DNA from 3 places in the Shewanella sp. DNRA4 genome. Region 1 is predicted to be linked to each of the others. Evidence: predicted binding sites of a transcription regulator. Region 1 holds the regulator's gene; each other region holds the start of a gene.

Evidence for each region. The regulator FliA, encoded in region 1, starts transcription of late flagellar genes. The targets are predictions, from matches to a motif close to CTAAAGNTNNNNNNNNNNNNGCCGATA.
Region 2: a site for FliA is predicted at 1,925-1,951, ahead of HG547_RS08975 (VC2046/SO_2500 family protein). Genes of this name have one in related genera too.
Region 3: a site for FliA is predicted at 2,053-2,079, ahead of HG547_RS16165 (DUF5610 domain-containing protein). Genes of this name have one in related genera too.

The regions. Positions count from the first base shown of each region.
Region 1 is NZ_JABAIP010000008.1:78,319-82,583, forward strand. Features, by position in the region: gene HG547_RS10230 (chemotaxis protein CheA) at 1-912, opposite strand, end outside; gene HG547_RS10235 (protein phosphatase CheZ) at 928-1,665, opposite strand; gene cheY (chemotaxis response regulator CheY) at 1,679-2,062, opposite strand; gene HG547_RS10245 (RNA polymerase sigma factor FliA) at 2,110-2,823, opposite strand; gene HG547_RS10250 (MinD/ParA family protein) at 2,816-3,697, opposite strand; gene flhF (flagellar biosynthesis protein FlhF) at 3,702-4,265, opposite strand, start outside.
Region 2 is NZ_JABAIP010000007.1:36,460-40,724, reverse strand. Features, by position in the region: gene queC (7-cyano-7-deazaguanine synthase QueC) at 1-381, opposite strand, end outside; gene queE (7-carboxy-7-deazaguanine synthase QueE) at 570-1,238, shown strand; tRNA gene HG547_RS08990 (tRNA-Tyr) at 1,437-1,521, opposite strand; tRNA gene HG547_RS08985 (tRNA-Tyr) at 1,652-1,736, opposite strand; tRNA gene HG547_RS08980 (tRNA-Tyr) at 1,776-1,860, opposite strand; gene HG547_RS08975 (VC2046/SO_2500 family protein) at 1,986-2,474, shown strand; gene HG547_RS08970 (DUF406 family protein) at 2,639-2,926, shown strand; gene HG547_RS08965 (EAL domain-containing protein) at 3,116-4,265, shown strand, end outside.
Region 3 is NZ_JABAIP010000014.1:142,146-146,410, forward strand. Features, by position in the region: gene HG547_RS16155 (glutathione S-transferase N-terminal domain-containing protein) at 1-483, opposite strand, end outside; gene HG547_RS16160 (ferredoxin--NADP reductase) at 555-1,304, opposite strand; gene HG547_RS16165 (DUF5610 domain-containing protein) at 1,414-2,019, opposite strand; gene HG547_RS16170 (histidine phosphatase family protein) at 2,203-2,796, shown strand; gene HG547_RS16175 (FMN-binding glutamate synthase family protein) at 2,808-4,265, shown strand, end outside.

The sequences.
Region 1 (4,265 bases):
AAGTTCGTCGAGTAAACGCTCAAATTCATCGTCAGTAATTTCGTCTGAATCGACAGCAACAGCAGTTGGTGTTGACACTGGTACAGCAACAGTTTCAACCTTAGGCTGAGGTGATATAGGTGTATCTACTTTGCCATTAAATTTTCCTGAACCATGAAGCTCATCAAGCAGGGCTTCAAACTCATCGTCAGTGATATCATCACCCGAGCTGGTAGCTTGTTGTACTTTGGGCTTGGCTGTATTTGATACAGAGGGAATTGACGCAGTGGGCGCTGCCACAACATCAGCATTAGTAGTGTTAGTCACACCGGGACCTTTTCCACTACCGTGCAGTGCATCAAGCAAAGCCTCAAACTCCGCTTCATTAATCTCATCAATACTTGAGTTTGAAGAACTCACAGCCTCAACAGGCATCTCTTCAACTGCGACAACGTCAACAACAGTTTCAATAACGGGCTCGGGTTCGGGCTCAGCAATAGATTCAGGCTCTGACGCAGTTTGTCCTAATTCTGACGGCAGAGGCTCACCAGAACTAAGTAACTTTAATTTTGCAAGTAATGCAGCATCAGCAGGATCTTGTTGCTCTCCCTGCTGGGTTTGAGCAAACATGGTGTTAATTGCATCAACAGCCTGAAGAATAATATCCATTAATTCTGCTGTGACACTGCGCTTGCCAGTACGCAATAAATCGAATGTGTTTTCTGCCTCATGGCAGACATCAACCATGGGAGTCAAACTTAGGAAACCTGCGCCGCCCTTTACGGTGTGAAACCCCCTAAAAATGGCATTTAGCAAGTCAGTATCATCAGGATTATTCTCAAGGGCAACAAGCTGCTCTTGAAGCAACTCTAATATTTCCCCCGCCTCGATTAAAAAGTCCTGGAGTATCTCTTCATCTACATCAAAGGCCATCAAATTGACTCCCAGTTAGAAACCCAGACTCGATAGCAGATCATCCACTTCGTCTTGACCTGTTACTACATCTTGACGAAGCTCGGCATTCATTATCGGCCCTTCAGCTTCAATATTATTTTTCTGAGTAATCTGACTCTCAATCATTGGCTGCTCACCAAACACCGTCAGCATAGACACCAGATTACTTTCAACTTCCATCACTAGATCGATTACCCTGCGGATCATTTGTCCAGTCAGGTCTTGAAAATCCTGCGCCATCAATATTTGGTTGAGCAATTCGCGTAATCGGTTTGAGTCCAATTCACTTCGCGACATCAAATGCTGAACGTTATGGCAAAGCACCTTAAAATCACTGAGGGCAATTTCACGACGCATTAATTTGTCCCACGATGGCATCACTTGTTGGATGTTCGCGGTTAATGCATTCGCTAACGGCAAGCACTCCTCAACAGCATCCATAGTCTTATTTGCAGCTTGTTCAGTCATGTCAATGACATAACTTAGCCGTTCCTTAGCATCGGGTATTTCTGTATTTGCTAACTCAACTAACCGATTATCGATTTGGAAATCCATAAGAGCGCTATGCAATTGGCGAGTGAGTTTGCCTACCTCATCAAAAAGTTCCCTCTGAAGAGGAGCTGCCAGTTCTCTTAATAAATCATCAGCTTGATTTTGTTCATTCGCGCTTAACAGTTCGACTAAACGCTGAGCATGCTCGAGCGTGATGAGCCCTGATGTATGTGACTTCATAGCTCATCCCTGCTTAAGCGAGTCGTTCAAATATTTTATCTAGCTTCTCTTTCAATGTTGCTGCGGTAAAAGGCTTTACCACATACCCATTCACACCCGCTTGTGCAGCAGCAATAATTTGTTCACGTTTTGCCTCGGCAGTGACCATTAATACCGGTAGATGCTTCAAGGAGTCATCGGCCCTAATGGCTTTAAGTAAATCGATCCCCTGCATGCCTGGCATATTCCAGTCTGTAACGACAAAATCAAAATCGCCTTTTTGCAACATTGGCAAGGCGGTTGAGCCATCGTCCGCTTCCTGGGTGTTGTTAAAGCCCAAGTCTCGCAACAAGTTCTTGATGATACGTCTCATTGTCGAAAAGTCATCAACGATGAGAATCTTCATATTCTTGTCCAAGGTTTCCTCCGGTGAGCTGACATTCAGTGCTCAATTAATAATTATACTTATGTCCAATGCTTGAGTTTGCCTTTGAGTCGCAACATTGCCTGACTTAATATCTGGCTAACACGCGACTCGCTTACCTCAAGAATGGCGCCAATCTCTTTTAAATTCAATGCTTCATCGTAGTATAACGATAGCACTAGCGCGTCCCTTTCGGGCAATAATTTTATCGCCTCAACAAGTGCAGAATGAAACTGGGTTTCTGCCAAGACCTCAAACGTACCATCGCTAATATCATCACTTGTAGTGAGTATATCCTGTGATACGCCTAAGTCTTCTATCCCTATGATTTTACCAACAGAAACATCGTTAAGAATATGATGGTACTCATCGAGCGTCATATCAAGTTTTTCTGCAATTTCTGTGTCGCGCGCATCACGACCTAGCACTTGCTCTAATTCATCAATAGCTTGGGCAACTCGACGATTATTTCGGTGGACAGAACGAGGAACCCAATCGCCACGGCGGATTTCATCCAACATGGCGCCACGGATCCTTATGCCGGCGAAGGTTTCAAACTTTGCACCTTTACCGCCATCAAACTTAGATGATGCTTCTAATAATCCCATCATCCCCGCCTGTAGCAGGTCATCTAACTGCACAGAGGCAGGTAATCTGGCGAGCAAGTGATGTGCAATTCTTTTAACCAACGGTGCATACTGTTCAACGATTGACGTTTTATTGTCTAAACAAGTATACGCTGCGGCTTTATTCACTCGTTTTTTCCTCTTGAAAATCTGGTCGTTGAACTAAGCGCTCAACGAAAAACTCCAAATGCCCACCAGGTTGCTGGGGTACTGGCCAGCTCATAATTTTATTCGCTAGGCCTTGGTAAGCAATTGCAGCGGGAGACTTAGGATAAGCTTCAACCACTAACTTTTGCTTGCGAACCGATTTACGCAAATTTTCATCAAATGGAATGGTCGCAACTAATTCAAGTGCCACGTCCAAGAATCTGTCGGTCACTTTACTGAGTTTAGCAAACAATTCCATACCTTCGCGTAAACTACGCACCATATTTGCAACAATTTTAAAGCGGAAGACGCCGTGTTCACGGCTGAGGATTTTGATTAATGCATAGGCGTCAGTAATAGACGTTGGTTCGTCACAAACAACAACCAACACATCCTGTGACGCACGGGAGAAACTGAGTACCATGTCAGAAATCCCCGCGGCAGTATCCACGATGAGAATATCAAACTGGGTGCGCATCTCACTGAAAGCACGAATTAAGCCCGCATGTTGCGCAGGACTTAGCTCTACCATTCCCTGAGTACCCGATGTGGCTGGCACAATCCCAATACCTTTAGGCCCCCGGACAATAATGTCATCTAACTCAGCATCGCCAGACAATACATGGGAAAGGTTACGTTCAGCACGGATCCCTAACATGACATCGACGTTTGCTAAGCCAAGGTCAGCATCAAGCACTAAGACACGCTTGCCCTTCTCGGCTAATGCTACGGCAGTATTGATGGATACGCTGGTTTTACCCACACCACCTTTACCACCCGTAACCGCGATTACTTTCACTTTTTCGTTATAGGGTTGATTCATCATACGTAAACCACTTGCTTGATCCAGGGTCATAACTCTACTCAAATGCACAGGTCATATTATCTGACCACGCTGTGTCTGGTAACGATTGTTGTTCTGTGTTTTCTAAGGCCGCTAATGCTTGCTCAGCGAGCATCAAAGTATCAGCAACTTTCATATCTTCGGGCACTCGCTGCCCATCCGTAACATAACTTAATGGCAATCCACTTTGGATCAACACACTTAATGCGCCCGCTAACGACACAGATTCATCAAGTTTGGTGAGTACAACACCAGATAAGGGAATGCGTTTAAAGTGATTTACAGCATCTTGCAGCACGCGGCGCTGTCCTGTGGCAGACAGTACCAGATAACTGCGGATAGGTATTCTGCTATTTGCAGTTAAATTATCAAGTTGCTGGTAAAGCCGCATATCTCGTTGGCCCATACCCGCGGTATCTATCAATACTAGCTTGCGATTTCTAAACTGATACAGAATTTGCTCTAGTTCAGCAAGGTCATGGGCTTGTTTGACTGGGCAGCCCATGATTTTGCCATAGGTGGCCAATTGCTCATAGGCGCCAATACGATAATGATCTGTGGTAATCAATGCCACTTGGTC
Region 2 (4,265 bases), on a different contig from region 1:
TACGCCGGTGATAATCGACTCAGCCCCTAACTGATAGGCGTAGATCCCCGCTAGGGTTAAAAACAGAATATTACGCCCAGGCACAAAGGTATTGGGCAGGCCGTTTTCCATCAACTCGTGGGAGACGGGGATCGCATCCCGGGTGAGGGCTGAAATGGCTAACTCATTGAGTAAGCTCACATCCATCACTTTATGGCTAGTGATCTTTAAGCGCTTGGCGAGGGATTTAGCAACTTCAATTTCTTCACGGTGACGTTGACCATAATCGAAGGTGATCCCGTGGACTTCATCAAACTGAGTTAAGGCTTGAATAAGACAAGTCGTTGAGTCTTGTCCGCCACTGAAAACCACTACCACCTTTGAAACTGATGCTGCTGACATAGGATCCACTTAAATTGACACATAAAATAGGGCGTAAGTGTAACTCAGGCGCTAGGGCTTGCAAACTCTTTGCTGGCGCGTGGCGACGGGTATGCGGCACTTAGTATCACAATGGCAGAGGCGGTAAAAACTTGCAGCTGCATCTAAAATCCTCTATAAATGCCGCCCCAGAAAAACGGAACGCTAGCATGAATTACCCTGTCAACGAAGTCTTTGAAACTATTCAAGGTGAAGGTGTCTTTACCGGAGTACCCGCCATTTTTGTGCGTTTACAGGGTTGCCCTGTGGGATGTGCTTGGTGTGATACCAAACAGACTTGGGATCTGCTTGAGGAAAATAAGGTGTCACCCGAACAAGTGATTACCGTCGATGGCTCCGTGGGGCGCTGGGCAAACCATACGGCGAAGAGTCTTATCGAGGCGTTCAACGCTAAGGGATACACGGCGCGCCATGTGGTGATCACAGGTGGTGAACCTTGTATGTATGATTTGAATGAATTAACCCTCACGCTCCACGCTGCCGGCTATGCCACTCAAATCGAGACCAGCGGCACCTTTGAGGTGAAGTGTGATGCTGATACCTGGGTGACTGTCTCGCCCAAGATCAATATGAAAGGTGGTTATAAGGTGTTAGCGCAGGCCTTGACCCGCGCCAACGAAATAAAGCATCCGATAGCGACCGAACATCATATCGACGAACTCGATGAGTTACTCAAAGGGATTGATGTGTCAGCGAAAACGATTTGTTTGCAACCGATCAGCCAAAAACCAAGGGCGACGGAATTAGCCATGAAGGTGTGTATTGCCCGCAACTGGCGTTTATCGATTCAGACCCATAAGTACTTAAATATCGATTAATCGCCATCTAGCTCAACTGGATGGGTCTTTAATGCTCAGAAATAGTTTTAACGCTCCGAATGGGGCGTTTTTTTATGAGCAAAATCGATAGATTAAAGGCACTAAATTTAAGCGATAAATAATAAGTCTGAATTAGCTGGTGTGCTAGAAAGAAAACTTGGGGAATAACGTGAGATAAAGTGTGATATGAGAAAGAAGTGGTGGAGGGAGAAGGATTCGAACCTTCGAAGGCGGAGCCGTCAGATTTACAGTCTGATCCCTTTGGCCACTCGGGAACCCCTCCACATAATTTCTTCAACTTTTAAGTCTGACTCATCGAGTCTGATTTTAAAGTTATCTTAAATCTTGGCCCGATTTAAGGGTAAAGCAAGTTTCCAGCGAACTAACGATTGACGAACCACATAAGATAAAAGTGGTGGAGGGAGAAGGATTCGAACCTTCGAAGGCGGAGCCGTCAGATTTACAGTCTGATCCCTTTGGCCACTCGGGAACCCCTCCACGAGTATCTTTTATAGCATCGCTAATTGTTAGTGCAAATGGTGGAGGGAGAAGGATTCGAACCTTCGAAGGCGGAGCCGTCAGATTTACAGTCTGATCCCTTTGGCCACTCGGGAACCCCTCCTCAATTGCGGCCGCCATAGTAGTCAGAAACCTTAGGCATGTAAAGTCTAAATATGAAAATTTTCCTAAAGTTCTTGTTCAACTGGTCGATTAACTGACAACGAGTTGTTTTAGCGATGTTTTTTTATGCAAATCGATGTTCCTTTAATCAATGAAGCCCAAATTGGCTCCCGCTTAAATGCGGCAATCGAACACAACAGGCGAGGTGAGTTTGCCCTGTTGCTGTCGCTATTGTCTGCTGACGCGAGGGACATGGCGCAGTTTCAATGGCAAAAAGAACTCGATACTGCCGAAAAACTACAACGTCAGTTTGAATTACCACCAAAACAAACGTTAGTGGCGGATTTATCCTCAGACAATCATATTATCGACAATAGCGCCGTGTTTATGCAGCAAGGGGCAAGAGCTTTTCAATTGCAACAGGCCTTGCGACCGGAAGCGTTAGTGATCCGAGGTGGTGAACCCATCGCCATGGCCGAAGCCTTAAGTAACTGTGAGTTTACAACTCGCTTGCGTCAGCGGGGGCAATTGCCATCTCCTCAAGTTGAAATCATGCACTTTGCCGATCAACTGGCGATCCAACGTAATTTGATCCCACGCTTAGCCAGTGCTTAGTGCTACTGAGGCTATTTATTATCAAAGGTATTATTTCGGGTAATAAGCGTGAGCAATACCAGAGTCTCTCTCATCATCATTCCCTATAATTAGTCGTTAGTGATATTAATGTTGAGTCGCTTATGTTGAGTTTTTAACATGAGACCATTAGAGAGGATAACCCTATGAAAGGTATCATTGCAGGACAAACCCCCACAGTAAACGACACATGTACCGATTGCGGCAGCTTTGTCGACATAGGCGCAGTGATTGATGAACAAGATACTGTACTTGAGTTGCAGTTTACGGGTGGCGAGGCGGAAAATGAGGCGGCAAAGATGGTTGAGCGTGCCCAGACACGTTTTCGACACACGCAAGCGAGCGTTACTCGAGGTGAAACGGGTGTGACGCTCAAACTGGTATTTGATGTCAGTGTCGAAAAAATGATTTTCCAGTTAGAGAATGGTCTATAGCGCAACCCCTGTGATACAAGTCGAGGTTAATTTGTAATAAAGTGTGGCCGATGTTGCTGTTTTAAATGTAGATCGTGTAATCTGCGTCAACAAAAACAATGATAAATCGGCTCCATTAACACTCCTATCTTTGGTGTGTTAGTCGCAGCATTATCGTTTTACCCAACACGAAGTTTTGTAGGGATCAGAGTGAAGCGACGTCAGCATCAACACTTATTAGAGTCTTTAGTCCATTCTACGGCAAAGCAGCAGGGTGATTTCACTAAGACGGCAGAGTTAGCGACAGAGCTACTGTGTCAGAATTTAGCGGTCTCCTTGGTGTCGGTGTGGATTTTTTCTGCCGAGCAAAACACCCAATCTCTCGTCGCCCAGTTTGGGGCGATGGCGCTGCAGGACATCTACCGTCCTAAACTGCTGCAAACGGTGCCGCGTTATTTAAATGAACTAAAAAATCACAGACATATAGATGCTGGTAATACGCTTATTGACCCGCGGTTGACCGAATTAGTCGATAGTTATTTTATTCCACGCCAAATTTTATCTAGTCTCGAAGTTGGCATCCGTATCAATGGCCATCTTGAGGGCGTGCTCTGCATTGAGCGCGCGCAGCTCACACACCATTGGCACGATAGTGAAATTCATCTGGCTTGCCAAATGGCCGATCAATTAGCCCTCACTCTTGCGACCAAACATGCTTACGATAAAGAAGAACGTCTCAGCCTTTTTCGCTGCGCCATAGAACAATCTCGTCAAATGACTATGTTGATTAACTTGCACACTGAAAAAGTGGAGTACGTTAACCAAGCCCATCAGGATATTAGTGGTATTTCTCGGAGCAGGAGCGTTGGCACTAATTTACGTGATTTAACTTTTTTCAAACAGCACAATGCGTTAGCTGAGCAGACCTTAGCAAAAATTTTCAGAGGTGAACTGGCAAAAGGTGAAGTGCAATTTAATCGTGCTGATGGTAGTCGTTATTGGCTGAAATATGTTGTGAGCCAATTTATCACCGATAGAGGCAATCATTACGCTTTAGTGTCGGGTGAAGAAAGTACGGATGAGCATAACTACAAAGCGGAGTTGGAACGTCTGGCGTGGCGTTGTAGCTTGACTGGACTGAACAATCGCAGTCACTTTAATCGAGTGCTCGAGCGAACAACACATGGGCTACTGTTGCTAGTCGATTTAGTCGCCTTTAAGCGTTTTAACGATACTTATGGTCATGAAAATGGCGACAGCCTGTTGATTGAGATTGGCCGGCGCTTAAAGCATTTTTCAGACATCAACAAAGCGACTGAAATCGCTCGTGTCGGTAGTGATGAGTTTGCGGTATTACTGA
Region 3 (4,265 bases), on a different contig from region 1:
ATCCAACAAACAGATTAACGCTAACTGTGGCGCTTGTATGGTTGCTTGAGTAATCACGCTCTGATGCTCCATCTGCATCAACCCACGCAGCAGAGCCTGCTCAAAACGTGATGTCCAAAAAGCTGATCTCACCCCCTCATCTTCACGCATTTGCTCTTGGCGCAACTTCACCGCGCTGTCGATCAATCCCTTGATCATCGAGTACTGGCACTGCAATACCCAGTTATAAGGTTGACCGCCAAACATTTCCTGTGAACCTAATTCTGCGTCCAGATAACGCATAATCACTTCGCTATCGAAAATAGGCACGCCATCATTCGTGATCAGACAGGGAATTTGACCTAACGGATTTACATCAAGCAACTGTGCCGTATTTTCCATTGGATTAACGAGGACTTCTTCAATATCTTTAATCCCTAAATAATGGATTAAGCTACGAACACAGCGAGCATAGGGTGACGCAAGGGAGCAGAGCAACTTCATCAAAAAATCCTTCTAAATGACAACTATAAAGCAACGAATACTTTGGTAACGGATACTAAACACTCGCATTATTACCAATATTTTTCTACGGTAATTTGCCCAGGAGCACGGCGTAAATTTTTCGAGAGCCCCTTATCAAGCAATGCCGCTTGGGCGCCACTAATCATCCCAGGATTACCGCAAATCATCACCTGGGAATCCGCCGCACTTAAGGTTAATCCGACTTTTCGCTCGATTTCACCCGAGACTAAGCCATCGGGGATACGACATTGCAATGCGTCATCAAGCTTTTCACGGGTCACAGTTAAACACAGGATAAACTGATCTGGATATTGCATCGAATAAGCCTTTAGTTTATCGAGGTAGGCTAAATCTTTAGCTTCGCGCACGCCATAGACAAGTACGATCTTCTCAAAACGCTGCCAAGGTTCGGCGGTATCCAGCATGGATAAGAATGGCCCGATGGCCGTACCTGTGGCTAAAAACCATAAATGCCGACCTTGTAATTCTCCCTTTGGGATCTCATCTAAGGTCATAAAACCCGTTGCAGTTGGAGTGATTTCTATTTCATCACCGATGGTAAGATTCTGTAATTGTGGGGATAACTGGCCATCCTCTACAGCAACAGCCAAAATCTCGGCATAGGGTTTATCGGGAGAATTAACAAGGGAATAAGCTCTAGCGATACGCTTATCATCTTGCAGTTGACTGAGTTTAATAAATTGACCGGGAATAAAGGGAGCTAACTCGGCCGCTATCCGCAGTGAAAATAACTTGTCGTTCCAATCAATACGTTCAATAACGCGTCCCCTAGTCCACATAACTCGCCCTCAAGCAAAACGTTAAATAGGCTCCTAGCATAGACGGTTATTCACACAACAAAAACCCCTTATTGTAAGGGGCTTAAGAGTTAAGATATGCAAGATTAAATTAAGTGTTAGTCGCTTGAGTCTCATTTGATTTTTTATTAAAACTGTCCCTAAAGGCCTGTAATCCTTCTTGGACAAGCCCATAGGTTTTATCCACACCATCGGCAATATCGCCCTGCAGCACTTTAAGACCAGATAAAATATCCCTCGCCTCTTTAAAGCCATTATCGATAGCGCCACCAATGATGGTCATAAAGCTGTCGAGCTGTTCGTCAAAACTCATATTCGAATTTTGCTGCTGATGAACACTAAAAAATTGCGTCGCGAAACTCACAATACGATCGGCAGTGGCCTCGGGGGACGTATCGACACCGTTATCATAGGCGTTTTGAATCGCGTTCTCGCCCATAGAAGGAGCTAACTCTTTGTTTATCGCTTCGATTGCTGCGCGATAAAGCAAGGTCATAGATTGATCACCCGACTTTAGGCTTACATCTTCCTGCGCCGATAGAATCGCTTGATTCATTAACTGCTTACTGGTTTGCTGCGCCGTCTGTTTAGAGGTGGCATCCACATTTTTCGTCTTATCACTATTTGCCGCGTTTTCAGCATATTTACTGTGGGTCGAAGAAGTGCTCTGTACCTGTGCAGGGTTATTGATTTCCATGATGCTATTCCACTCAACTTGGGGAGACTTAATTATCGACCAAAATTTGAGCAACTTTAGCAGTTTTATAAATTGCAGTACCATTCATACTTAATGCAATGATACAAATAGAGAATAGGTTTGTTTGTTCAATACCATCCTAACCCCCTCTTAATACTCGCCCATAAAATAAGGATATAAGGCATGGCAATCGCCCAATATTTACATGGTTTTTTGCGGCATAATCGAAGAATCGGTTTCAATTCAGGAACGCTAATACAATCATTACTGATAAGTCTGCTATTCTTCGCCAGCATTGGACTTAGTCCGATCAATCAAGCTATTGCCGATAATCGATTAATCATTCTCGTAAGACATGCAGAAAAAGCTGATGAGCCCGCAGGCGATCCTCCCCTTTCAGCCAGTGGCAATATACGTGCTCAGGCGCTTATCAGCGCCTTAAAACGTACCCCCATTTCGCAGCTGATTGCGACCCAATATCAAAGGACTCAGCAAACCTTATTACCGATTTCAACGGAGCGGCATTTACCGATTACTGTGCTCGAGGCAAAAAAACCTCTCGAAACCCATATCCAACATATTGTTGAACAAGTACATGCGGTTAAAGGTAACAGCTTAATTGCAGGGCACTCCAACACCGTGCCACTTATCATCAAGGCTCTCGGTGGCCCTGAAATTACCAACATCAGTGAAGATGATTACAGCCAGTTGTTTTTACTTTCCATTAATGATGGACAACCTGCCAGCTTGATCTCCACCCGCTACGGCAATGAATAGAGGATAACAAGATGCACGAATTGAATTGGTTTATGTGGGGACTAGATCTCTTATCTGGGCTGTTTTTAATCATTATCGGTTTTGGCGCTCTAGCCATTGTCTACATGTACTTTGCTGACAAATTGCAAACCAAACAGGCAGTACGCCATAACTATCCTGTGATTGGTCGTTTTAGATATTTATTTGAGAAACAAGGTGAATTTTTCAGACAATACTTTTTTGCCCAGGACAGGGAAGAACTCCCCTTTAACCGCGCAGAACGAAGCTGGGTATATAGAGCGGCTAAAAATGTCGATAGAACGATAGCATTTGGCTCGACCCGGCCCTTGGACACGACTGGTACGATTATGTTTATGAATACCGCCTTTCCGACCCAAGATGAGGACATTACACCCATTCATCCGCTAACTATTGGCGCCGATTGCCGCGAACCTTACACCACTAATACCATTTGCCACATCTCTGCCATGAGCTTTGGCGCTCTGTCCCGCCCCGCTATAACAGCCTTATCCCATGGTGCAGCGCAGGCAGGTTGTTGGTTAAATACAGGTGAAGGCGGTTTAAGCCCTTATCATTTAAAGGGCGGCTGTGATTTAGTCTTTCAAATCGGCACCGCCAAATATGGCGTTCGTAACGAGCACGGCCATTTAGACGATAACAAACTCAAAACAATTGCAGCGCACCCTCAAGTCAAAATGTTTGAAATCAAAATGAGTCAAGGTGCAAAACCCGGTAAAGGTGGCATCCTACCTGGCGTAAAAGTGACAGAGGAAATCGCCCATATTCGCGGTATTCCACAGGGACAAGATTCCATCAGTCCCAACGGTCATATCGAGTTTAAAAATGTTGGCGATATTCTGGATATGATTGCCAGAGTGCGCGAAGTAACGGGTAAACCCACAGGAATAAAAGCCGTACTCGGCGACGTAACATGGCTTGAAGATTTTTGCGATGAAATTGAACGTCGTGGAGAAGCATCTGCTCCAGACTTTTTCACCTTAGATAGCGCCGATGGTGGAACAGGTGCCGCGCCGCAACCTTTAATGGATTGTGTTGGCCTACCGCTAAAAGAAAGTCTACCTATTTTGGTTAATGTATTGATTCAACGTGGACTGCGTAAACGTATCAAAGTGATCGCCTCAGGTAAACTCATTGTCCCTTCACGGGTCGCTTGGGCACTCGCCTTAGGCGCCGACTTTATCGCCTCAGCCCGTGGGAATATGTTCGCCTTAGGCTGTATTCAAGCATTGCAATGCAACAAGGACACTTGTCCCACTGGAATTACCACACACAATAAAAAACTTCAGCAAGGACTTGATCCAAAAGATAAATCTAACCGAGTTGCCAATTATAACCATAATCTACACCACGACTTGGCGCTAATAGCCCATGCATGTGGGGTAACAGAACCAAGGCAGCTCAAACCTTCCCATGTACGGATTGTTCTTGAAAGTGGCTTGTCGGTTTCA